DNA from 3 places in the Shewanella sp. SM95 genome. Region 2 is predicted to be linked to each of the others. Evidence: predicted binding sites of a transcription regulator. Region 2 holds the regulator's gene; each other region holds the start of a gene.
What was found. Region 2 encodes LexA, which represses DNA repair genes until DNA is damaged. Its sites were predicted from a motif close to TACTGTATNNNNATACAGTA; they were not measured.
Positions count from the first base shown of each region.

Region 1: recA (recombinase RecA) is a predicted target of LexA. The motif match lies at 4,854-4,873, and genes of this name have one in related genera.
Region 3: L5M29_RS13590 (LexA family protein) is a predicted target of LexA. The motif match lies at 3,214-3,233, and genes of this name have one in related genera.

Region 1 is NZ_JAKKSE010000004.1:186,852-195,069, forward strand. It holds gene L5M29_RS07670 (peptidoglycan DD-metalloendopeptidase family protein) at 1-814, shown strand, start outside; gene rpoS (RNA polymerase sigma factor RpoS) at 895-1,875, shown strand; gene mutS (DNA mismatch repair protein MutS) at 2,008-4,578, opposite strand; gene recA (recombinase RecA) at 4,981-6,048, shown strand; gene L5M29_RS07690 (regulatory protein RecX) at 6,066-6,536, shown strand; gene alaS (alanine--tRNA ligase) at 6,856-8,218, shown strand, end outside.
Region 2 is NZ_JAKKSE010000014.1:86,931-95,148, forward strand. It holds gene L5M29_RS15320 (ribonuclease T2) at 1-436, shown strand, start outside; gene L5M29_RS15325 (VOC family protein) at 513-1,286, opposite strand; gene mtr (tryptophan permease) at 1,435-2,691, opposite strand; gene plsB (glycerol-3-phosphate 1-O-acyltransferase PlsB) at 2,691-5,114, opposite strand; gene lexA (transcriptional repressor LexA) at 5,275-5,895, shown strand; gene L5M29_RS15345 (cell division inhibitor SulA) at 5,892-6,404, shown strand; gene coxB (cytochrome c oxidase subunit II) at 6,808-8,218, shown strand, end outside.
Region 3 is NZ_JAKKSE010000011.1:139,389-147,606, forward strand. It holds gene L5M29_RS13580 (nuclease-related domain-containing protein) at 1-2,206, shown strand, start outside; gene L5M29_RS13585 (NERD domain-containing protein) at 2,327-3,100, shown strand; gene L5M29_RS13590 (LexA family protein) at 3,243-3,650, shown strand; gene L5M29_RS13595 (Y-family DNA polymerase) at 3,650-4,906, shown strand; gene L5M29_RS13600 (uracil-DNA glycosylase family protein) at 5,059-5,778, shown strand; gene L5M29_RS13605 (hypothetical protein) at 5,973-6,176, shown strand; partial or broken gene L5M29_RS13610 (transposase) at 6,630-6,794, shown strand; gene L5M29_RS13615 (GIY-YIG nuclease family protein) at 7,146-8,218, shown strand, end outside.

The DNA of each region.
Region 1 (8,218 bases), on a different contig from region 2:
CGTCGAAAATATTTCCCATAGCTACTCTAAAAATAGCAAAGGCCACATTAAATCGAATTCATATAAAGTTAAAAAAGGTGACACTCTCTACTCTATTTCTTGGGCTGCAGGGAAAGACTTTTCTGAAATAGCTAAACTTAATCAATTAGATAACCCTTATACAATTTACCCTGGACAGATTTTATATTTATCTAATGCTAAATCTAGTAACCAATCAAAATCTACGACTTTAGATGGAAATATAACGGGTAATTCAGATGCTAACTCAAGTAAAAGTGATAAAAAACAATTAGATGATAAGGTTTATCAGTCTAATGCTAAGTCAAGTGACGATCTGAAAAAAACACTTGATCAGAAAGCTAAGCCCGCGTACCTTGTAACAAGTTCCCAACAAAATGTTAACCAGCTAATGGTTCCACCCACCTCAACACTGCCAGCCAGTGTGAGTCAGTGGCAGTGGCCAGTAAGAGGGAAGTTAATCGGAACTTATTCTGCCAATGAGCAGGGAAATAAAGGTATTAAGATCGCGGGAAATCGGGGAGATATCATCAAAGCTGCTGCAGATGGGCGGGTGGTATACGCAGGAAGTGCTCTTAGGGGTTACGGTAATTTAGTGATTATTAAACATAGTGACGATTACCTTAGTGCTTATGCTCATACGGACAAGATCTTAGTCAAAGAAAAGCAACATGTCCTCGCAGGGCAGACTGTTGCAAAAATGGGCAATACAGGTGCCAATCGGGTAATGTTACATTTTGAAATTCGTTACCATGGACAGTCTGTAAACCCACTTACTTATTTACCTAAACAATGATTGTTTGGGGCCTTGTTGGCAAATGGAGGATAGGAAATTGCACTAATTCAGCAGTTTAATTAGGTTTGGGAGATTTGATCATGAGCCGCATAAATAGCACTGCCGCAGAAGCACTAGTAGATTTTTCCGTAGAAACCGTAGACTTTGATCTTGAAAAAGAAGAAGTTGCCACCGATCTAGTCCAAGAGCTAGGAATAGAACAACAGGTCCAAGATGACCTGCAAAAAAATCTTGATGCCACTCAACTTTATCTAGGTGAGATTGGTTTTTCCCCACTGCTTAGCGCAGAAGAAGAAGTTTACTTTTCCCGTAAGGCCTTAAAAGGTTGTGCAAAATCCCGTAATCGCATGATCGAAAGTAATTTACGTCTCGTCGTAAAAATTGCACGTCGTTACAATAACCGCGGCTTAGCACTGCTCGATCTTATCGAAGAGGGTAATTTAGGTTTAATTCGTGCCGTAGAAAAGTTTGACCCAGAAAGAGGTTTTCGTTTTTCAACCTATGCGACTTGGTGGATCAGACAGACGATTGAACGCGCTATCATGAATCAAACTCGTACTATTCGTTTGCCGATTCATGTTGTTAAAGAACTCAACGTATACTTGCGCACAGCCCGCGAATTAGCACAAAAACTGGATCATGAACCTACAGCGGAAGAAATTGCTGAAAAACTGCAAGTTTCTAGCTCTGATGTGAGCCGCATGCTTAAGCTGAATGAAAAAATTACCTCTGTTGATACGCCTTTGGGGGGCGATAACGAGAAAGCATTATTAGATGTATTGGCCGATGATGATAGTGTTGGCCCTGACTATAAAGTGCAAGATGAAGACATCTCTAACTCGGTGGTGAAATGGCTTAACGAGTTGAACACAAAACAAAGAGAAGTATTAGCCCGTCGTTTTGGTTTGTTAGGTTATGAACCTTCTACGCTTGAAGATGTGGGGGCTGAAATTGGTTTAACCCGTGAACGTGTTCGTCAAATCCAAGTGGAAGCATTAAAACGCTTACGTGATTTATTGGGTTCTCAAGGTTTATCTGTTGAAGCTTTATTTAGAAACTAATATCTGTCTTCTGGTGCCTTTCAGAGAAGCTATCCAGGAAATGCACTTAGTGTGAGATCACGCCATAAAGTAAAACGCCCACTATAGAGTGGGCGTTGTTATTTTTAGGCTTTTATTTAGATCACCTGATGTCTAGCTCAAGCGTTTCAGTTCATAGAGCAAATCAAGCGCCTGTTTTGGCGTTAAGTTATCGGGATTAATGCTACTTAATTTAGTCAAAGCTGGATTTTCAACCGGTTCAGGTAAAGCGAGTAAGCTTTGAATGGGCGTCCTCGTTCCTTCTGGTTGGTGATCGCGACTCTCCAATTGCTGCAATTTATGTTTCGCTGCTTTAATCACTTTGTTTGGCACGCCAGCAAGTGCCGCAACTTGTAAGCCGTAGCTTTTACTGGCTGCACCTTCCTGTACCGCATGCATAAAGGCGATGGTATCATCGTGCTCTATGGCATCAAGGTGCACGTTATACACGCCTGTCATTAGCTCAGGCAATTGAGTTAATTCAAAATAATGGGTGGCGAATAGGGTCATAGCCCCGACTTGCTGGGCTAAATATTCCGCCGCCGACCAAGCTAGCGATAAACCATCATAGGTGGATGTTCCACGGCCGATTTCATCCATTAACACTAAACTACTGGCAGTGGCATTGTGCAGGATGTTGGCCGTTTCAGTCATTTCGACCATAAAGGTTGAGCGGCCAGAGGCCAGATCGTCTGATGCGCCAATACGGGTAAAGATGCGATCAATCGGGCCAATCAGGGCGCGATCTGCTGGAACAAAACAACCAATATGGGCCATTAGTGTAATCAAGGCGACTTGGCGCATATAGGTCGATTTACCGCCCATGTTGGGTCCGGTGACAATCAACATACGTCTTTGATTGTGCAAGGTCACTGGGTTAGCGATAAACGGCGTTTGGCTAACACGCTCCACCACTGGGTGGCGACCAGCCTCTATCTGTACGCCGATATCTTGGCTCAGCTCTGGACAAGTGTAGCCTAAGGTTTCGGCACGCTCGGCAAAGTTACTCAGTACATCAAGCTCAGCCGCTGCTCTAGCAAAAGACTGTAATTCATGTAATTTCGGCAGAATAAGATCGAATAACTGTTCCCATAACTGCTTTTCGAGTGCCAGCGCTTTACCTTGGCTCGAGAGGACTTTTTCTTCGTATTCCTTAAGTTCGGGCGTGATATAACGCTCCATATTCTTAAGTGTTTGGCGGCGTTGATAATTGAGCGGTACTTGTGAGGATTGCAGGCGGCTTACTTCGATGTAATAGCCGTGTACGCGGTTATAGCCGACTTTAAGTGTATTGATGCCAGTACGTTCTTTTTCTCTGGCTTCAAGTTGTACTAAGTAATCACTCGCTCCTTCGCTCAGACCGCGCCATTCATCTAGTTCGCTGTTGTAGCCTTCACGGATCACCCCGCCATCGCGGATAAGCATAGGTGGATTATCGACTATCGCGCGCTCAAGTAGGGCTTGCTCAGCGGGGAACTCGCCTAAGTGTTGACGCAATTGAGTCGTGTGCGGCGCGCTTAGTGTACTTAAACTCTGTTGTAATTCAGGCAATAAGCCCAGAGCTTGACGTAAACGTGCAAAGTCCCTTGGACGGGCAGTGCGCAGGGCTAACCTTGCCATGATACGTTCGATATCGCCAAGTGCCTTTAACTGCTCATGCAAACCTTCATGGGCTGCGGTATCGAGGAGTTCAGTCACCGCCTGTTGGCGCGCCTTGATTTGCTTAGGATCTCGCAGCGGCTGATGGATCCAGCGTTGTAACATACGACTGCCCATAGGCGTTGCCGTGTTATCTAATACTGCGGCTAAGGTATTATCGCGGCCACCGGCAAGGTTTTGAGTGAGTTCTAGATTTCGGCGAGTTGCCGCATCGAGTACTATGCTATCGGTTTGATTGAAGCGGATAATGGCATTGATATGGGGCAGTGCCGTGCGCTGTGTGTCTTTGACATATTGCATCAAGCAACCCGCAGCTTGCAGTGATAAACGTGCATCTGCGATACCAAAACCATGTAAGTCTTTAGTGCCGAACTGGGCCAGTAGTAACTTGATACTCGTATCGTAATCAAATTCCCATTCAGGGCGACGACGTTTACCTTTAAAACCGTTAAGTAGACCTAGTTCGCCAAAGTCTTCACTGTAGAGGATTTCAACGGGATTAGTGCGTTGCAATTCCGCTTCTAATGACTCTCGCGTGTCGAGCTCTGCAATCACAAAACGTCCGGATGAAACATCTAATGTGGCATAACCAAAACCGACTTTACCTTGATAAACCGCGGCTAACAGATTGTCTTGGCGTTCTTGTAGCAACGCTTCGTCGGTTAAGGTGCCTGGTGTGACAATTCGCACCACTTTACGTTCTACGGGCCCTTTAGATGTCGCGGGATCGCCAATCTGTTCGCAAATCGCAACTGATTGACCAATTTGAACTAATTTTGCAAGATAGCCTTCCACAGCATGGTAAGGAAGTCCCGCCATCGGAATAGGATCGCCACCACTTTTACCGCGCGCAGTGAGTGAAATGCCTAATAGCTCAGAAGCGCGTTTAGCATCGTCATAAAACAACTCGTAGAAGTCACCCATGCGATAAAACAGCAACATATCGTGATGTTCTGCTTTCATCGTCAAGTACTGACGCATCATAGGAGTATGTTTTTCTAAATCATCGGTATCAATTACATTCATTAAATCGTTATCGTCCGTTGTGACTGCCTAAAGGCGATACAGTTTGTGTGGTTAAGGGTGATTAAGCGCTATGGAAGCGGAAGACTGCTGTACAATTTTCAGCTAAAAAGACCACGCAAAATTTGTTGCGCCAATCTTAGCAATAATTTAGCGAAAATTGAGCCCTTAACGATGGATATTGATCAAAGGGAGCTATTATCTGATTTGATATTCGCTAAAACCTTGGCCATATTAAAAATCCTATCAGCTAAAAATAATTCAGTCACAGGTCTTGATACTGTATGATTGTACAGTATACTAGTCAGCAGAATTAAGACAAAAAGCACGGCTTTTTGAATTACCCGTTTGTAAATTGAATATCACTTTTGACAGCTTAATGCTTGTCTTGATGAGGGAACAGGAATGAAGGTCGATCCAAATAAAGAGAAAGCACTTGCTGCGGTATTGATCCAAATTGAGAAACAATTTGGTAAAGGCTCCATCATGAAGCTGGGCGAAGATCGCTCTATGGATGTTGAGACCATTTCTACTGGTTCTCTGTCTCTGGACGTTGCTTTAGGTGCTGGCGGTTTGCCAATGGGTCGTATCGTTGAGATCTATGGTCCTGAATCATCAGGTAAAACAACACTGACTTTAGAAGTGATTGCGGCAGCGCAACGTGAAGGCAAAACCTGTGCCTTTATCGATGCAGAGCATGCACTAGACCCTATTTATGCTAAAAAATTGGGCGTAGATATTGATAACCTGCTGTGTTCGCAACCGGATACCGGCGAGCAAGCGCTTGAGATTTGTGATGCTTTAACTCGCTCAGGTGCTGTTGACGTTATCGTAGTCGACTCAGTGGCGGCATTAACGCCTAAAGCTGAAATCGAAGGCGAAATTGGTGATTCTCACATGGGCCTAGCGGCGCGTATGATGAGCCAAGCTATGCGTAAACTTGCGGGTAACTTAAAGCAATCTAACACCTTACTTATCTTCATCAACCAAATTCGGATGAAGATTGGTGTGATGTTCGGTAACCCAGAAACTACAACCGGTGGTAATGCGCTGAAGTTTTATGCTTCTGTTCGTTTAGACATTCGCCGCACTGGTGCCATTAAAGACGGCGATGAAGTGGTCGGTAACGAAACTCGCGTTAAAGTGGTGAAAAACAAGGTTGCAGCGCCGTTTAAGCAGGCTGAGTTCCAAATCCTTTATGGCCAAGGTATTAACCGTACTGGTGAGTTAGTTGACTTAGGCGTAGCCCATAAGTTGATTGAAAAAGCGGGTGCTTGGTACAGCTATAAAGGTGATAAAATCGGCCAAGGTCGTGCTAATGCTGGCAAATATCTGACTGAAAACCCAGCTATTGCGGCTGAAATTGACAAGACGCTACGTGAGTTGCTTTTGAGTAATCCGAGTGCCTTGGCTGCCAAAGCTGATGATAGTACTGAGGACAATATTGATTTAGAGACAGGCGAAGTATTCTGAGTCAGTCAGCCCATCAAATTGCGGTCGCGCTGTTAGCGCGCCGCGATTATTCCCGTTTACAAATCCGCGATAAATTGCTCGAAAAAGGTTTCGAACTTAACGATATCGAACCTGTACTCGATGCTTGCGAATCCTCCGGTTTTATTAATGATGCTCGTTATGCCGAACTGTTGGTGCGAAGCCACATCAGTCGAGGCCACGGTGCAATACGCATCCGCCAAGCAATCGCACAGAAAGGCTTATCTAAAGACTGCATTGAAGCCGCTTTGGTTAATTGTGATTGTGATTGGTTTGAGCTAGCAAAAGATAAAGCCACCAAAAAATACGGCATTCCCCGTGTGACAGAAGTGAAGGGCTCTAAAGCTCGGGATCTCATCGCAAAGGAAAAGGCCAAACGAGTGCGTTTTTTAATGGGCCAAGGCTTTAGGTACGATCAAATCACTTACGCACTAGATTCAGATCCCAATGATCTCGATGAAGATTATTAAATTTGGAGCTAAGACTGTAAAAGCTCATCTAAATATCATCAATGGGTATTGTCCATTTCGTACTTCACATTAGACTCACTTGCTTAAATATTGTCCGTGCCGCGATAAACTTACGCCGTCTTTATTTGTGCTTTATCCTGTCGTTTTGCTTCTAGTGACTCTGGTGTGGGCGATTCACGCTAAAATATTAAATTCCTGATGTGTATATCACCAATCAAGACTGGTCGTCCTTCCTTAGTCTGCTTATAATGCTGGGCAAATAGAAATACGGCTAGCCTAAGGCGTAGCTGGTAATGCTTACCCAATTCAGGATGATTTCATGTATCAAACTACAGCAGAGCTCAGAAGCGCTTTCCTCGAATTTTTCCGCAGCAATGGTCATCAAGTTGTGGACAGTAGTTCATTAGTGCCAGGCAACGATCCCACACTTTTATTTACCAATGCAGGCATGAACCAGTTCAAAGACGTGTTTCTTGGCATGGACAAACGCAATTATACGCGTGCGACCACTGCTCAACGTTGTGTACGCGCTGGTGGTAAACATAACGATTTGGATAACGTTGGCTACACAGCACGTCATCACACCTTTTTCGAAATGCTAGGTAACTTCAGTTTTGGAGATTATTTCAAAGAAGAAGCGATTCGTTTGGGTTGGACTTTTTTAACTGAAACGTTAAAGCTGCCTAAGGAACGTCTGTGCGTCACTATTTATCAGACAGATGATGAAGCCTTTGAAATCTGGAATAAAAAAATTGGTGTCGCTGCCGAGAACATCATACGTATCGGTGACAATAAAGGTGCCGCCTTTGCGTCAGATAACTTCTGGCAAATGGGTGATACCGGTCCTTGTGGTCCATGTACTGAGATTTTTTATGATCATGGTGATCATATTTGGGGCGGACGTCCTGGCAGTCCGGAAGAAGATGGTGATCGTTTCATCGAAATCTGGAACATCGTTTTCATGCAGTACAACCGTCAAGCATCGGGTGAAATGTTACCTTTGCCTAAGCCCTCGGTTGATACAGGCATGGGGATTGAGCGTATTGCTGCGATTATGCAGGGCGTACATTCTAACTACGAAATCGATATTTTCCGTACTTTGATTGCTAAAGCCGCAGAGGTCATTGGTGTTAGTGACTTATCTGAAAAGTCGCTGCGAGTCATTGCCGATCATATCCGTTCATGTGCATTTTTAATTGCCGATGGCGTTATGCCGTCGAACGAAGGCCGTGGTTATGTGCTGCGCCGTATTATTCGCCGCGCAGTTCGCCATGGTAACAAGTTAGGTGCGACCGAAGCTTTCTTCTACAAGCTGGTTCCGTCTTTGATTGCGGTGATGGGCGATGCAGCAAAAGGGTTAGCTGAGACTCAAGCGATTGTTGAAAAAGCACTGAAAGCGGAAGAAGAGCAATTTGCTCGTACGCTTGAACGTGGTTTAGGTATTTTAGATACGGCCTTAAACGAGTTGAAAGGTGACACCTTAGACGGCGAAACCGTATTTAAGCTGTATGACACCTATGGCTTCCCAATGGATTTGACCGCTGACGTATGTCGCGAGCGCAACATCATTGTCGATGAGGCAGGTTTCGAAGTCGCCATGGCTGAACAACGTAGCCGCGCACAAGCTGCCGGTAACTTTGGTGCAGATTATAACGCTGCGCTGAAAATTGATGCTGAAACTG
Region 2 (8,218 bases):
GTTTGAACTGAATCCATCGGTGCGCAAAAATTTAGAAGAAGTCATGCCAAGCGCCCAATATGGCACCTGTTTAGAACGCCACGAATGGTGGAAACACGGCACTTGCCGTAGCCAAGACCCTAACGAGTACTTTTTATTGGCAACCCAGCTGACCCAAGCGGTCAATGCCTCGGCATGGGTACAAAAATTTATTCATGACAACATAGGTAAGAGTGTCAGTAAAAGTGAGTTAAACCAAAGTTTTGATAGCAGCTTCGGTCAAGGCGCTCACACTAAAATGAGTCTTGAATGTGGCAAGGGATTACTGAGTGAAATCCGCATTAACTTGCCCGAAGTCATTAAAACTTCTGACTCCTTACCTAGCCTACTCGCCAAAGCCAATAAGGCCTCAAAAGGCTCCTGCCCTGAAACAATCATGATTGATAACGCTAATTAAACAAATAGTTAGACAAATAAAAACGGCGATTTAGCGTCGCCGTTTTTAACCTTAATGACAGCACTTAATATGCCAGTCACATCTGATTAAGCTTGATCACCGCAAAGGTAGCGCCTTGGGCGTCAGCAATGACAGAAAATCGTCCCACATCAGGGATATCACTAGGCGGTATGCACACTTGCGCGCCTAACGCTTGGGCTTTTTCTGCAAATGCATCGCAATCGGCTACTGCAAAATAAAGCAGCCAATGGGGAGAAATATCGCCCCATTCGGGCATTATCGTCATCATGCCGCCGATGGATTGACCATTAAGCTGCCATTCTGAGTATTCAATGTCAGGCATGTCACTCGGCATGTTGGTCCAAGGGAAGATTTTGCAGTAAAAGGCTTCTTCAGTACGCGGCTCTTTGCAAGCCAGCTCAACCCAGCAAAGGGTATTGAGTTCACCCTGACGGCGAGCACCTATGTGGTTCTTCGCTTGCCATAAAGCAAAGCGTGCGCCTTCAGGATCGCTCACCTGCGCCATCACGCCCGCATCACCCACAATATGCGGCCCCATGTGCACTTGGCCGCCCGCCGCTTGAATCTCTGCAATGCTGGCATCGATATCATCGACGGCAAAGTAGATACGCCAGTGGCTGGGGATATGTGCTTCTGACTCAGGGATTTGATACATGGCGCCTAAGTCATCTCCCGCTAAATTAAATAGCGAAAAGTGACCTTCAGGGATCGGCATTTCAACCGAGTTCCAACCAAATAACGCTTGGTAAAATGCTGTTGTTCCCTGCCAATCATGGCTTGCAAGTTCAACCCAACATGCATGTCCTTGTGCGTACTGAGTCATTTTCATTATCGGCTCCTTTGTTTTAACAATCATTCGAGTTAAGCCTGAGTTTGTATTTCTGTCCAGTATTCAGGTTAAAAAGATCTGTAAGACAAAACTCAACCGCTAAAGACAAAAAAGCCCTCACATGGAGGGCTTAAATCATCACAACAAATTAGGAATATTGCGGCAGTAAATTTGCCATCGCGAGCAGATGACATGCACCCGTGACTATGCCAAATAACACCACAAGAATAATCAGCGGTGTACCGCCTATCACTCTAAAACCTGTGCTATCGGGGAACAACTGCCGCGATTTATAGGCCATCAGCGCCGGGACAATTACCGCCCATACAGTTGCCGCTAATGCCGCAAAGCCAATCGCCACCAAGAAGCCATCGGGAAACAGTAATCCTAAAATCGTTGGCGGCACAAAGGTCACTAACGCGGTTTTCATTCGGCCAGAGCGTGAATCATCAAAACCAAACAAATCGGCGAGATAATCGAACAAACCTAAGGTCACCCCTAAGAAAGATGAAGCCACAGCCAAGTTGGCAAACAAGGTCAACATACTGTTTAACCAGCTACTCGCCATCACCTCAGACAAAGCGCCCACCAACACACCCATATTGCCGCCTTGGGCAATAATGTCGATAAACTGGCTGCGGGGAATATTGCCCATAGTTGCCGCTAACCAACAGGCATAAATCACCAGTGCGATAAAGGTGCCGACGAAAATCGCCTTGATAATGGTGGAGGAATCTTTGCCGTAATACTTCACTAAGCTGGGAACGTTACCATGGTAACCAAAACTGGCGAGACCAAAGGGCAGCGCCGCCCACAGATAAGGTGAAAAGCTGTTATTACCATCGGGTTCGAGCAACTTAGTCACATCAATTTCGATCAATAAATTGCCGATCGCGAGGAAGAAGGTAATGATCATACCGCCGAGCATAATCGTGGTAATGCGATCCACGGCCTTAGTGCTGATCAACACTATGCTCGCCAATACTATGGCAAACACTAGCCCTGCCACACTTTGCGGTAACTCAATTCCCATGCCCTGCAAGCTGTGATTCACAATCGAGCCACCGCCGCTGATATAGGCATAGGTCAAAATATACAGCACGAACGCGATGGAAACGCCGTTCACTATCCGCCAAAACTGCCCTAAGGTTTGCTTGCTTAAAGTATCGAAGCTAGCACCCGGTTCGAAATGCAAATTGGTTTCGAGTAGCAATAAGCCCGACATCAACATGCAAAACCAAATGCCCAATAACATTAAAATCGAATAGCCAAACCACATACCTGCACCGACCACGGGCAGAGAAAACATCCCAGCACCTACGGTCGTGCCAGCAATAATCATGGCGCCGCCGAGCAAGGACTTACCTGCGGGCTTATGCTTAGCCGCATTCATATGATTTGCCATTAAACTGTATGCTCCGCGGTGACACTCGCCACTATCGTTTGTTTCACTGACGGACGTAATAAGCTATTGGCTTGATCTCGTATGCGATTGATATTGGACTTATCTTGGTTATCCGCTAGATATCCCAATTCTTTGAGCTTAACGCTCAAGGTGCCGTAAAGTTTCTTATCGTAGAACTCTGGCGCAGTAATGCCATGCAAAGCGCCTAAACGCTGGGCAAGTAGATGACTCTCAGACTCAAGTTCTGAGCGCTCCATCTTAGGTCTGTTCGCTAACAGATTGAAGATAATGGCATAGCGTTGCAGAGTTTCGCTCACTGAACTGGCTAACAATAATAGTTGGCTAGTGTGTTCAGGCACGACAGTTAAGGTATCAGTCTCAACCACTAACCCTTGTTCAATGAAGAAATCCAGCACTTGATTGACATAGGCAGGTACATCCTTAATGCCCATGAAGAGTTCGGCTTTCAGCAGTGGATAAAAATCGGCAACGATTGACACAACTTGCTGACGCGGGATCTGCTCATTATGCGTTAAACAACTCGCAATTAATGACGGTACAATAAATAAGTGGATGATATTGTTACGATAGTAAGTCATAGACACTGCCTGACTCGTCTCGATAGACACAATTTCACCTAAAGGATCGGCGCAAACAACAAACTTGTTCAGCTCTAAACCTTGCTGCACTAAATGCTTACCATCACCTTCGGCAACCGAAGTATAAGTAGTGTAAGGCACTTTTTTGAGTAGAGTCAGATACAGATCAAGCTGACGTTCCAGCAGACTGCGCTCTAAGGCATTTTGATCTGTGGCCAACAACACTAAACTCGTCAAGGTCACCGAACTCGCCGCCGCCGCATCGTTAATATTCGTCATCACTCGATTCGCCAGCACGTTTACCGCTGGCGTTAACCAGCTTGGTTTTTGCTCAGGATCATCGGCCAACTCAGTACGCCAGTTTGGCGCGCGCTCATTTAAGAAGTTTTGCAGAGTAATCGGCTCGCCAAAGTTCACATAACCTTGGCCGAAATTACCAAGTTTGCGAATCGCACCAAACACCTGCCACACAGATTCTTTTTTCTTTTTCTTACCACTTAACTCTTTATGATACGTCGCCACTTCCATCACATGGTCATAGCCTAAATACACAGGCACTAGCGTGACTGGACGCTCGATACCGCGCAGCACACTGTTCATCGTCATGGCGATCATGCCAGTTTTCGGCGCCAACAGACGGCCAGTACGTGAACGGCCACCTTCGGAGAAGTATTCCACCGAATAACCTTTAGCAAACAGCTGATCTAAATACTCACGAAATACTGCGGTGTACAGCTTATTGCCATTAAAACTACGGCGGATAAAGAAGGCACCACCGCGACGGAACATAGGTCCCGCGGGCCAGAAATTGAGGTTAATGCCGGCAGCAATGTGCGGCGGAACCATGCCTTGATAATACAAAATATACGATAACAGCAGGTAATCCATGTGGCTGCGATGGCAAGGCACATAAACAATCTCGTGGCCATCGTGGTGTAACTGCCGAACTTGCTCGGCGCCTTTAATGTTGATCCCGCTGTAAAGCTTGTTCCACAGCCAAGTTAAAAAACGCTCGGCAATACGCACTAAACTGTCTGAGTAATCGGCAGCGATTTCATCGAGATACTCAATAGCCGTCTCGCGCGCTTGGGTCTCAGAAATCTTTTTACTGGCGGCTTCTTCTTGAATCGCTTTGCGCAGCGACTCAGATTTGAGTAACGAATGAAACAGTGCTTGGCGGTTTGGCAGCACAGGCCCTGTCATTACCTTACGTTGACGACGGAAATGCACGCGCGCAACCCGTGCTAACTTATGGGCAATCCCCATGTCGGTGCCATGTTCGTCAGCCATGTAACGCAGGGATACGGCATTCGAAAACTGCACGAAGTTATGTCGACCTAAGAACAGAATCATCAAGCACTTGCGCAACCAAGTCGGGTTTTCCCGCTCAAATACGGCCGCCTTCATAGTGTCGTCTTCTTTCCCTGGCGTGCGACCCCAATACAAGCTCACGGGCACCAGTTGAATATCCAATTCAGGACGTTCCTTATGCACGGCTAACAAACGCATAAAGCATTCGAGGAAAGGCTCATTACCAGCACGTTCGCCAAACAGTGGCTTACGTCCTTGAAGACAGACAACCCGAGGCGCAGTCACACCATTAGCCACTAGAGGCTCATAAGGGCTTGGTAAGCCTAACTTAGCCGTTATTTCGCTCAAAGCAGCGATGTCACTGAGGGATTCTGTTTTCATCACATAAACAAGGGGTCTGGAAGCATCCAGATTCAGATCGGCAAAGGGATCCTGAGGCACCACAATAGTGTGCACTAAGTGTTTTTGGATCCAACGTAATGATTTCAACCAAAGAGAGTCGTGTTTAGGCATTATTCTTATGCAATTAAGTGCGTTTACTAGCCCGATAGAATACCAGACTATGGGCAATATTCGCTAATTCTCTCCAACATAGCTAAAAAGTGGTTAATACTTGCGCTGCAAATAATACTGTATATACTAACAGTAACTGTATAGAAAAACAGGAAACACCATGAGACCTTTGACGCCACGCCAAGCTGAAATTTTAGAGCTAATTAAACGAAATATTGCCGATACTGGCATGCCACCCACTCGGGCAGAAATCGCAACCCGTTTAGGTTTTAAGAGCGCCAATGCGGCTGAAGAACATCTTAAAGCGTTGGCAAAAAAGGGCTGCATTGAGATCATGCCAGGCACATCTCGAGGCATTCGTCTGCCTGCGGAAATCGAAGATTTGACTGAAACAGGTTTACCGCTCATCGGCCAAGTGGCCGCGGGTGAACCTATCCTCGCCCAAGAACATGTTGAACAGTACTACCAAGTCGACCCAAGCATGTTTCATCCCGCCGCCGATTTTTTACTGCGAGTAAAGGGCGACAGCATGAAAAATATCGGTATTCTCGAAGGTGATTTGCTGGCAGTTCATAAAGTAGAACAAGCTAGAAATGGTCAAGTGGTTGTCGCTAGAGTCGATGACGATGTCACTGTTAAACGTTTCGAAAAAAAAGGTAATGTAGTCTATCTACATGCCGAAAATGAAGATTACTCCCCGATTAAAGTGGATTTAGGCTTCCAAAGTTTAACAATTGAAGGACTCGCCGTCGGTGTGATCCGTAATGGAGATTGGCTATGAATAAACTACTTGGCAATGCCCCCCGCCATCCGGGCTTGTGGCTCGATGAAGTCCGTGATGCCGACTATGACTGGCACCATGCGCCTATCGCCTGTATGCCAACCAAGACTCAAGGTCGCCAAGAATTAATTCATCTGAGTGCACAACTCGCTCAGTTAAGCCAACAGGGCCGTTGGTTAGTGCTCATCAACCCTCCAAGTATTGGCTACAAGCAAACACTCGCTAGCGCAGGTGTGCGTATGGATAGAGTTTTGCTGGTACATGCTAAAGATGAAGTCGAAACCCTGTGGGCGATGGAAAAAGCCCTAACAAGTGGTACGTCCAGTGCAGTCATTACTTGGACTCAATCATTAGATGCGCGGGATAATCGACGCCTACAAATCGTGGCTAAAAGTGCCCGAGCTATGGGTATAGTGCTTGAAGACGTAAACAGTCACTTACATGCCGACGTACGCATTGAGCAAGGCAATCTCTTCGGTCAGCAATCTTTTTTTAGCGCTGTACATTAAATATTCATTTAATTTTTTACCTTGAAAGCCGCCTCACCTATGAATGTGAGGCTTTTTTTTGGCAATTTTTCAGATAATTAGATAAATAAGTGATCTTGATCAATATTTAAACAGCAAGTATGGTTGGTTAAGTCGGTGGTGATATATCACCTTCCGTGGTCAATGAATCGAGTATTTATCGAACTCGAAGCGCCACTAAAAATAGAGAACAGATTTATTTCAGCAGTATGTGCCAGCGTGGCTAATTACCAGCAGTAACAATACTTGATTAAAAGTAACAGCCGCCAACGCACGTTGAAGTCAAAAAAGCTTTTTTGGGAACTGAAGAGTTTGCATAGAGTTGAGACTTACTGTGTTGCTCTTCTTTGTAGTTGCTATTCGCAATTGGCAGAGGAGAAGTCTTGTGAAGCAATTGTTGTATTGTTTACTCGTGGTGCTTTTCGCACCACCGTTGACCGCCGCGGACATGCGGTTCAACATGACCCCTGGCGTGACCGAGATCAGTGGCAAGGTTTATCACTTGCACATGACCATCTTGTATATCTGCTGCGCAATAGGCCTAGTGGTCTTTGGCGTCATGATTTACGCCATGATCAACCACAGAAAATCCAAAGGCGCTGTCGCGTCCCACTTTCACGAAAGCACTAAAGTTGAAATCGCTTGGACGATTCTGCCATTTATCATTTTGATCTTAATGGCGATTCCAGCGACAAAAACTTTAATCGCAATGGAAGATCCCAGCAACGCCGATCTCACCGTAAAAGTCACGGGGTCCCAATGGAAATGGCATTACAGCTATTTCGATCAAGATATTGATTTTTATAGCATACTGACAACACCCAGAGCACAAATTGAAGGCACCGAAACCAAGGGTGAAAACTATCTATTGGAAGTCGATAAACCGCTCGTTCTACCGATAAACCGCAAAATCCGCTTTCTGATGACTTCAGAGGATGTCATCCATTCTTGGTGGGTACCCGCCTTTGCAATTAAGAAAGATGCCAACCCTGGATTTATCAATGAGGCTTGGACTCGCATCGACAAACCCGGCATTTACCGTGGTCAATGCGCCGAGCTCTGCGGTAAAGACCATGGTTTTATGCCTATCGTAGTACAAGCGTTACCTGAAGCCGAGTTTGAGGCTTGGGTAACAGAGCAGAAACAAGCCGCAGGTGCTGCGGCTGAAGCCGCTCAAGCCGCTTTATCACAAACCCTAAGTAAAGAAGAGTTGATGACTCAAGGTGAACAAGTTTACCTCGGGCACTGCGCAGCCTGCCACCAGCCCAATGGTGAAGGGTTGCAAGGCGTATTTCCGCCCCTTAAAGGTAGCCCGATTGCAACGGGACCACTCAGCGGTCACCTTGAAATTGTGCTCAACGGTAAAACGGGTACTGCCATGCAAGCGTTTAGTAAGCAATTGACCGCACAAGAAATCGCGGCAGTGACTACCTACGAGCGGAATGCTTGGGGCAATAATACTGGCGATGCAGTGCAAGCCAAAGACGTCAACGAGTACATGAACGGCAATTCTGCACAAACATCCGCCGCGGTACCAAGCAGTACAACTCCGACACCCGCACCTGCAGACGTCTCAGCTGCAATCGATCCCGCAAGCCTCCCCACACTCAGCCATGACGCCCTCATGGCCGAAGGTGAAACTGTCTACGCGACCTTCTGTGCTGCCTGCCATCAAGTGACAGGTGCAGGAATACCACCCGCCTTCCCCGCGCTAGTGGGTAGTGCTATCGCCATTGGACCAGTCGCCAATCACATCGATATTGTGATGCACGGCAAAACGGGCACGGCTATGCAGG
Region 3 (8,218 bases), on a different contig from region 2:
GTTAGACCGTAAACAGAATTATTTTGAAAAGCTTTTTTTGCAATTCAAAGCCTTTCAGAATGAAGAATTTGCATACCAGCAAGTCCTAGAAGTTTATCTCTATAGAAAGCCTGCTAAAAAAAGCTTGTCGATTGTTAATCGAGAAGACTGCTTTTGGCATTCAACATTCATTTATGATTTCCCACCTCATCTGTTTGAATCTGAGGATTTTATCCTAGCCTTAGCCCGTTATTTTGCACAGGACATCGCTGCTAATCCTAAGTTTATCTCAATGGTATTAGCGAAATCGCCAAAAACCATCATAACGGCGATCAGAAGATCTGAGATAGTACTTAAGAAAGAGCATACTAAGTGGCATGAAATTAACCAGCTATCGAGCCAATACCCAAATATACTTGAAGGTTTGATTGAGACATGTCATCAATTCCAACAAGCTCACGAAGATAGAATAGGGCTGATAGCAAAGTACAGCAAACCATTTAAAGGTATATCTTTATTCGAGTTTTTGTCATTTTCTTCTGTATATTTTTTCAAATATCAAATAGAACAAACCATATCATTTGACGGTGGTGTGATAAGTGTAAACTCAAAGTTGAGAGCGCTTACGGAGTTAATACATTGGAAATTAAGACATTCACCAGATACTGACTTCCATCTGAATGATAATAAAATTGGTAAATCATTAAAAGCGTATCATGCCCCATTAGTATTCCCATCTAATGAAGACAGTACAGCTGCAGATTCATTACTGAATACGTTTAGTCAATTGATGCAAGTACAAGTCGAACTTGATGAGTTTTTGTCGCAAAGCGTATATCCATTTTGTTTTGACGATTCATTACATTTTTCAGTAACAAATGGAAGGTTAATATTTGAGCGTTTTGGTGAAGGTATAATTAATAATTGGGATCGTAATGGGAACAGACAGCAACTTCTTAAAGGTTACTGGTTTAATATAGCAATGGAAGAATTTATTACTGCAGGAATGGCCAGTGTACAGATTGGTTCTGTTGAACACCATGACAACAATCAAATCGCTTACTTAAAAGCCTTAGCAAGTAAGTTGGAACTACAGAAACTATATGGTTTTCAGGAGTTTGTTAAGCTCGATAACGGGTTTAACGTTAATTTATTCCAAGCTTTACTATCTTTAGAGCTCATGGTCGTATTTTATTTCAAAGAGAACATTGAATCGTTCTATCATGAACATGCTCAACTAGGTGATTGGCAAAAAGCCATTGGAATGGTTGCAATAAAAGGGATCGCTATAGGTCAAAATCGATTTCCTATAACTTGGTCTTTATGGAAAGAGAAAGTTAATAACATTGTCGGTTGGACTGTTTCCAAAGACTTACCTAAAGGGAGCATTAAGGCTGCTGAGGCTATTTTAGAGTTTTGGTGCCTTGATATGAAAAAGCTCAGTATTGAATTACGCCAATCGAAGTTTGAAAAGATACAACCACTTTACGAAAAACCAGTTTTTAAAATCGGCAGTCATTGTGTTCAACTTCCTTGGTTGATGTCTACACAGTATGGTTCGCTGAGTGCAGTGAATAATCTTCGACGTTTTGCCAATCTGCGCAGTTCATTAAAAGACGAAACAACAAGAATAGAAAATCAGTTAGGTGATGCATTCGAAGGCCGTGGCTTCAATGTGATACGAAATTATACTGCAAGTACTCCAAGTGGGATTGAAGCAGGTGAGATTGATTTAATTTGTGTCATAGATAATATTGTCTTTATCATTGAAGTGAAATCAACATACTACCGTACAACTCACTCTGAGATATTTCATTACCGGGATCGTACATTACGTAAAGCTGGTATACAGGTAAGGAAAAAAGTTGAAGCGTTTGAGGATAATCTTGGCATAAATAAAGAACTTAGACAAATTTTAGGTTTAACGGTTGAAACACCAAAAGTTAAAGGTTTGATTGCTGATACTTCACTCGAGTTTGATCATGACTATTTCGCTGGTTTTATGAAAGTAAGCGTTGAAGAGCTTTTGATTGCATTGGCTGACAATGCTCATTATTTATGTAATCAAGAGAAAGAAATTACATTGTCTATGGCATCAGTTAAACCTGTTCATTTATCTTCAGAGCCTTATTCTTTGTATCCATTGGGATTTAATGGCAAAGAGTTTCTGAGGGTAATCGAGGAATCGCTTGTTTGGGCAAAGGCTGAGTTAATACATCAACCATAAGCCCTTTATAAGGAAGGCAGGTTGTATTATGCAGCTAACACATAAATAAAAGCAGCTAATCGGGCCGCAGGAGGTATCTAGTCTCCCCTGTGGCGGGCGTTAGTTGAATAAGGAAATTCCGTGGATATATTCGGATTACTGTCGGAAGCTTTAGTTCAAGTTTGGTATTTAATACCTTTATTATTCATCATCTCGCTTTTTAAGAGTCGGTGGTTTAAAGGTGTGTTCGGTGAATTTCTGGTAAACAAACTACTGGCACAGTTGCCAACGTTAGATTATACGTTGGTAAAAGACGTTACCTTGCTAACTGAAGATGGTACGACCCAAATCGATCATATTGTAGTATCTAAGTTTGGTGTTTTCGTGATCGAAACTAAGAACATGAAAGGTTGGATTTTTGGTTCAAAAAATCAAAAACAGTGGACTCAGAAAATCTATCGTCACTCTTCTAAGTTTCAGAATCCCCTTCATCAGAATTACAAGCATGTTAAAACGCTGGAATCATTGTTAAACATAGACCCATCAAAAATGCACTCAATAATAGTATTCATTGGTGACAGTACGTTCAAAACGGATATGCCTGAAAATGTCACCTATGCACGAGGCTGTTTAAACTACATCAAGCAGATCGATCAACCTGTTTTTTCGGATGCAGAGTACATTCAACTCATTGATATTATAAATAATACTAAACTTAAAAGAGGTGTTGTTACAGACTTTAAGCATCGAAAGCATATTAAAGAGCTGGTCGCATCAAAAGAGCCAGTAAAGCTATGTTCGCGTTGTGGTTCAGAAATGGTTCTGCGTGAAACTAAGCGTGGTGAGAATAATGGGAAACAATTTTGGGGTTGCTCTGGATTCCCCAAGTGTAGATCTATAGAAAAACTCAACTAAAAACGCCTCCACCGCGGTGAATTATGACGTGGGGTTTGATAAAGAAAAGAACCAATGGTGTTACATCGAAACATCACAATAATTCTTGCCAGTTACCTAACAACGCCTATAATCACTGTATATAAAAACAGTGGTGTTGACTATGCGTATTATCTCCATCTATGCCAGTGCCGGTATTACTGGCTTCGAAAGCCCTGCAGCTGAATATAGTCAGCTGGGTCTCAGCCTTGATGAGCTGTTAGTTGTGCATCCCAGCGCGACTTTTATTGGTGTCGCAAAAGGTGACTCAATGCAGGGCGTAGGCATTTTTTATGGCGATTTACTGATTGTTGACCGCCAGGAAACCGCGCGTCATGGTGATGTGATTGTTGCCAATTTCAACGGTGAATTTGTATGTAAAATCCTTGATAAAACGCATCGCATGCTGCTGTCATCGAATGAACAGCACCAACCTCAGCCTATTCACGACTACGATAATTTTACGATTGAAGGTGTTGTTATTCGTTCAATTCGTTGTCATCGCCAAAGTCCATTATTAGCGGACATCTGATGTTTGCCTTGGTAGACGCCAACAGTTTCTATTGCAGCGCCGAGCAGGTTTTTAGACCTGATTGGCGTGGTAAGCCAATGATTGTGTTGAGCAACAATGATGGCTGCATTGTAGCGGCAAACAAGCAAGCGAAAGAACGGGGCGTTCCTAAGTTTGCACCATACTTTCAAGTCAAAGACCTGTGCACGAAATTAGGTGTCATTGTTTGTTCAAGTAACTATGAGCTCTATGCCGATTTATCTGCAAAGATGATGAATATCATTGGCCGATTTGCACCAGAGCAGCATGTCTATTCGATTGATGAAAGCTTTCTCTCCTTTAAAAATTGTTACCCCGCCATTAAGTGCTTACAAACCCAAGGCCAGTTGATTCGAAAAGCGGTTTGGAAAGAGACACGTTTACCGGTTTGTGTCGGTATCGGCTCAACACTCACACTGGCTAAAGCGGCCAATCACGCGGCAAAGAAGTTACCTGGCTATCAGGGGGTGTGTGTTATCGATAATGAACAAGACCGGATTTCAATTTTACAATCAATGAATGTGAATGACGTCTGGGGCATTGGGCGCAGGATAAGCAAAAAACTTGAATTGATGAACGTAAAAACCGCCTATGACTTAGCCAAAATCCCTGCAGGTTTAGCGCGAAAGCAATTTAGTATTGAAATAGAACGCACTGTGCGTGAACTCAATGGGCAAGCGTGCAAAGTGTGGGACGAGGCGAGGGCGGATAAGAAGCAAATATTCTCGACTCGTAGTGTGGGCGAGCGTATTACCGAGTATGAGGATTTACTGCAAGCCTTAAGTAAACATGTGGCGATTGCCGCAGCGAAAGCGCGTAAGCAAGGTTCTAGCTGTAAAACCATGTTGTTGTTTGCCAGCAACTCCCCCTACGATGAACGCCCTACAGGCTTTAAAACCTTAGTGCACTTTGCTTGTGCCACCGATTGCAGCATTGAACTCACTCAAGGTATGACACAAGCAGCATCTCAACTTTTCCGTGCAGGCGTACGTTATTATAAAGTCGGTGTAGGCCTGATCGATTTGGTCAGTACCCAGCATGGCCAGTTAGATTTATTCAATGTCTCAAAAGCCAAGCCCGCGTTAATGAAGACTCTTGATTGCATCAATCAACGTTACGGCACAGACACTTTATTCATTGCTGCCCAAGGTATCGAGCAAAAATGGGCCATGCGCCGCGAGTTGCTCACCCCACAATACACAACCAAGTGGCATTGTCTGCCCGAGATAAAGTGTTGATATCTGGCAGTAGATGGATTTACAGGTTTATTCCTTAATGTGACTTTAGAGCAACAAGAAACACACATTGTGACACATGCTAGTTGATCTACTTTTTGTTATGGCACAAAGTGTCTTTGACACTAGTGAATATTAATTAGGAAGTGCCTAACATGGTTGAAAAAGAACAACTCCCAATCTTCGCTGAGAACACACTCAAACACATCTTGGACGACATTGGGGAAGTAGTTTATAGCTCCCATGAAACGTTAAGAAAAGGTGATGTTTACTTGTTGGGTTTAAACCCAGGTGGTAGTGGGCAAACGAATCCAGATACAGGCGTACCATACACGATTCGAAGTCATCTTCAGCGTATGCTGAAACGAAATGAAAACTCTTTCTATGATGAGAGTTGGGAAAACGGGCAATCTAAGTATCCTAAGTGTGGTGCGCCTCTTCAGAAACGTGTTATTGAGTTATTGAAAGGGATTGATATTGATGATCCAAGAACGGTGTGTGCATCCAACATCATATTCAAAACATCACGTAGTGCTGCTGATTTGTGTTTTGGATTGGCTGGGTTGTGTTGGCCTGTACATGAGGCAGTTTTGAAAATCATTCAGCCAAGTTTAATTCTTACTTATGGCATCGATAAAATTTCTGCCTATGCGTTTTTGAAAGCCTTATTTTTGAAAGGGGATGAAGTACCACCTCAACCATCTTTGCATGGACAGTGGAATTGTCGTGGATTCCACTGTGACATCAATGGTGTACATACATTTGTTGCGGCGGTTCCCCATCTTAGCTACTACAGCCCAGCAAATAAGCAAGATGTATTTAACTGGATCATCGCCAATCAAAAGAAGGCTAAAGCACGGCAAAACTCAGTGTAATCTCGCATCTGTCCAAATCGGGTTAACGTGCCTTTGCCCCTTTTAATGTTAAGGGCGATTGCACACTTAGTTCAGTAGAACTTCATTTGACTTACTTTTCCTCATACCATTAATGTGTTTCAATATCTGGTGTCGAGGGAACATCTCTCAAAGAGTAGACATTGGTCAAACACAGCTAATTACAGGTTGGAATTATGGTGAAGAAAATTATTCTCACCGCGATAATAGGATATGTCGCATGGTCGTTATTTATTGACGATAGTTTGAAAACATACGACGGTTGTGTTGATGCCATGTATTCCCAGTTCACCGCTATTAAAGACAGGGGAGAACGTAAAGCTATAGCTAGGTTACGTTGCGATGAGCTTGTAACTGAAGGTAAGGTTAACCCCGAATAGTCGAGTTAATCAATGGCGTGCAAACTGGTTCCCCTAGGCTGGCTCAAATCTGCCCCAAAGCTTGTTTCAAAGTTAAAAATGCAAGTAAGGCGAATAAAGCTGTGTCCATAGAAAAGCTAATGTGATGAGGTTACTTTCACTCTAGAAGTCATGTCCGCCCGATCTCTCGCTACCTCTTTGCAGATCCGCTAAAAGATTAAGTACTTGCATTCCAGTGACACGCCATAAACTCATCCCTGAGGGCTCGACGGCTGCATCTGATGTAAAAGGATGTACGAATGTCGCGATCACATGGATGTGAATGAGCGACCTTGCCGCCAACGGTCACTTCTATACAAGTACTTAATCTCGTAAATTCCCGAGTATACCTGTCGATAAATATAACAATGGATCCCTCAATAGCGTTCAGTGTATTTATAAAAACCAAAAAGAGTTGTGGGTGTCCAGCCTTTTAGATTAAATATCCCCCATGACAATTGGCTCAAACAGACTACCGAGTTTGGCAAACTATTTCACGGTCCAGTAGGAACCTTGCAAGAACTGAGCGATTACTGCGAACACTTAGAAAAACGACGACGGCATTTTGCAGCAAGCTGCCAGTACATTCACTTTAACTGACAACTGCTTATATCATTTCGAAAGCCTTGCAGAGCATCTCCCAAACACAATGGGACGATAAACCTTGTCTGAAATACACCATTTTTGAAGGGATTAGCGCAATTTATTGTCTTAGATGCTGTCCCTGCGGCTATAGGTGGTGCTTTTTTAAATGATTTTAACTTTTACAAATTGTAGACAAACGGAAAGTGTATTATGTTGTTGATTTAAAATGGGTGGCTTGGTTTATTTTTTGTGGCATTTGCAACTCTCGAAAGAGAACTCAAGAAACTATATTCGAAAGAAGCCCCCTGTGTCTGACAATAACGCATACTTTATCTTGGATGTTCAATAGAAAAGGAAGATTTCATCGTGTCTACAGAAGTGCAAAGCCTTTCCCCACTTGCCAATAAAATAGTTGATAAAGCCATCGATAATGTAACCCGAAAATTAGTTGTGGGTGTTCGTAACAGAAAAAACTCCCGACCTGATGCCAATTCTGTAGATTTCAAATCAGAACTAACTGATATTTTAAGTGCCTCGAATACATCGAGTGCTATAGATATAGCTGGTAGAACTTCCGATTGGAAAGAGGTTATCACAAAGTCATTCAGCCATGGGGTTAGCTCTCTTTCAACGATTAAATTTGATAGCGAGTTTACAGTGTCTGGTGGTGTGGCAAGGGGGCTAGACTCAGCATATGATGGTCCCGGTGTCTACGTTGTTTATGATAAACATGGTTCGCCGGTTTATGTTGGTGATGCTGAAAAAGTGAAAAAACGCTGGAGTGCTGGGCATCTAAATGAAAATAAGCAAAAAGCTAAAAATGGTGAACAGTATAAGCTTGCAGCCCAGTTTGAAGAGGGGTGTACTGTTAAAGTACTTCATACCGACACAAAAGAAACAGCAGCAGCGATTGAGGCTAATTTAATTGCAAATCATAAAGACGAGCTGATCAATAGCAAAGAAGAGTTAAAGAATAACCAAGGTACTCGCTCTAATATTGAAGCAAAAAAGATGAAAGAGGGGCTCAATTCGGATGGCGAATTGGTTGCAGGGGCAGCTAAAGAAGTAAGTGAACAAGCTGTAGCATCAGCTATTGAGGGACTAATCGCGTCAGCGATTAAGCATCTAAAAGTCGAATTGGTCGATCTCTTTAAAGGTGGTAAAACTAAAGCAATTGACCGCATGAAACGCTTTTTGCAAGCAGTATTCAATGATATTAAAAACTTAAAGACCAATTTGGAACAAATGTTGAAAGGGATTTTTGAAGCGATTATTGGGTTAGTTAGCCAAACGATTGCTCAAGTTTATAATCTCGCACGCAATATTTTTGATTTAGCAGCAAATGCATACAACGTTTATAAAGGCAAAGATTCGATGAGCACCGAAGAGATGCTTAATAAAATTATCGAAACTATTGTCATCTCAAGCTCTCTAGTTCT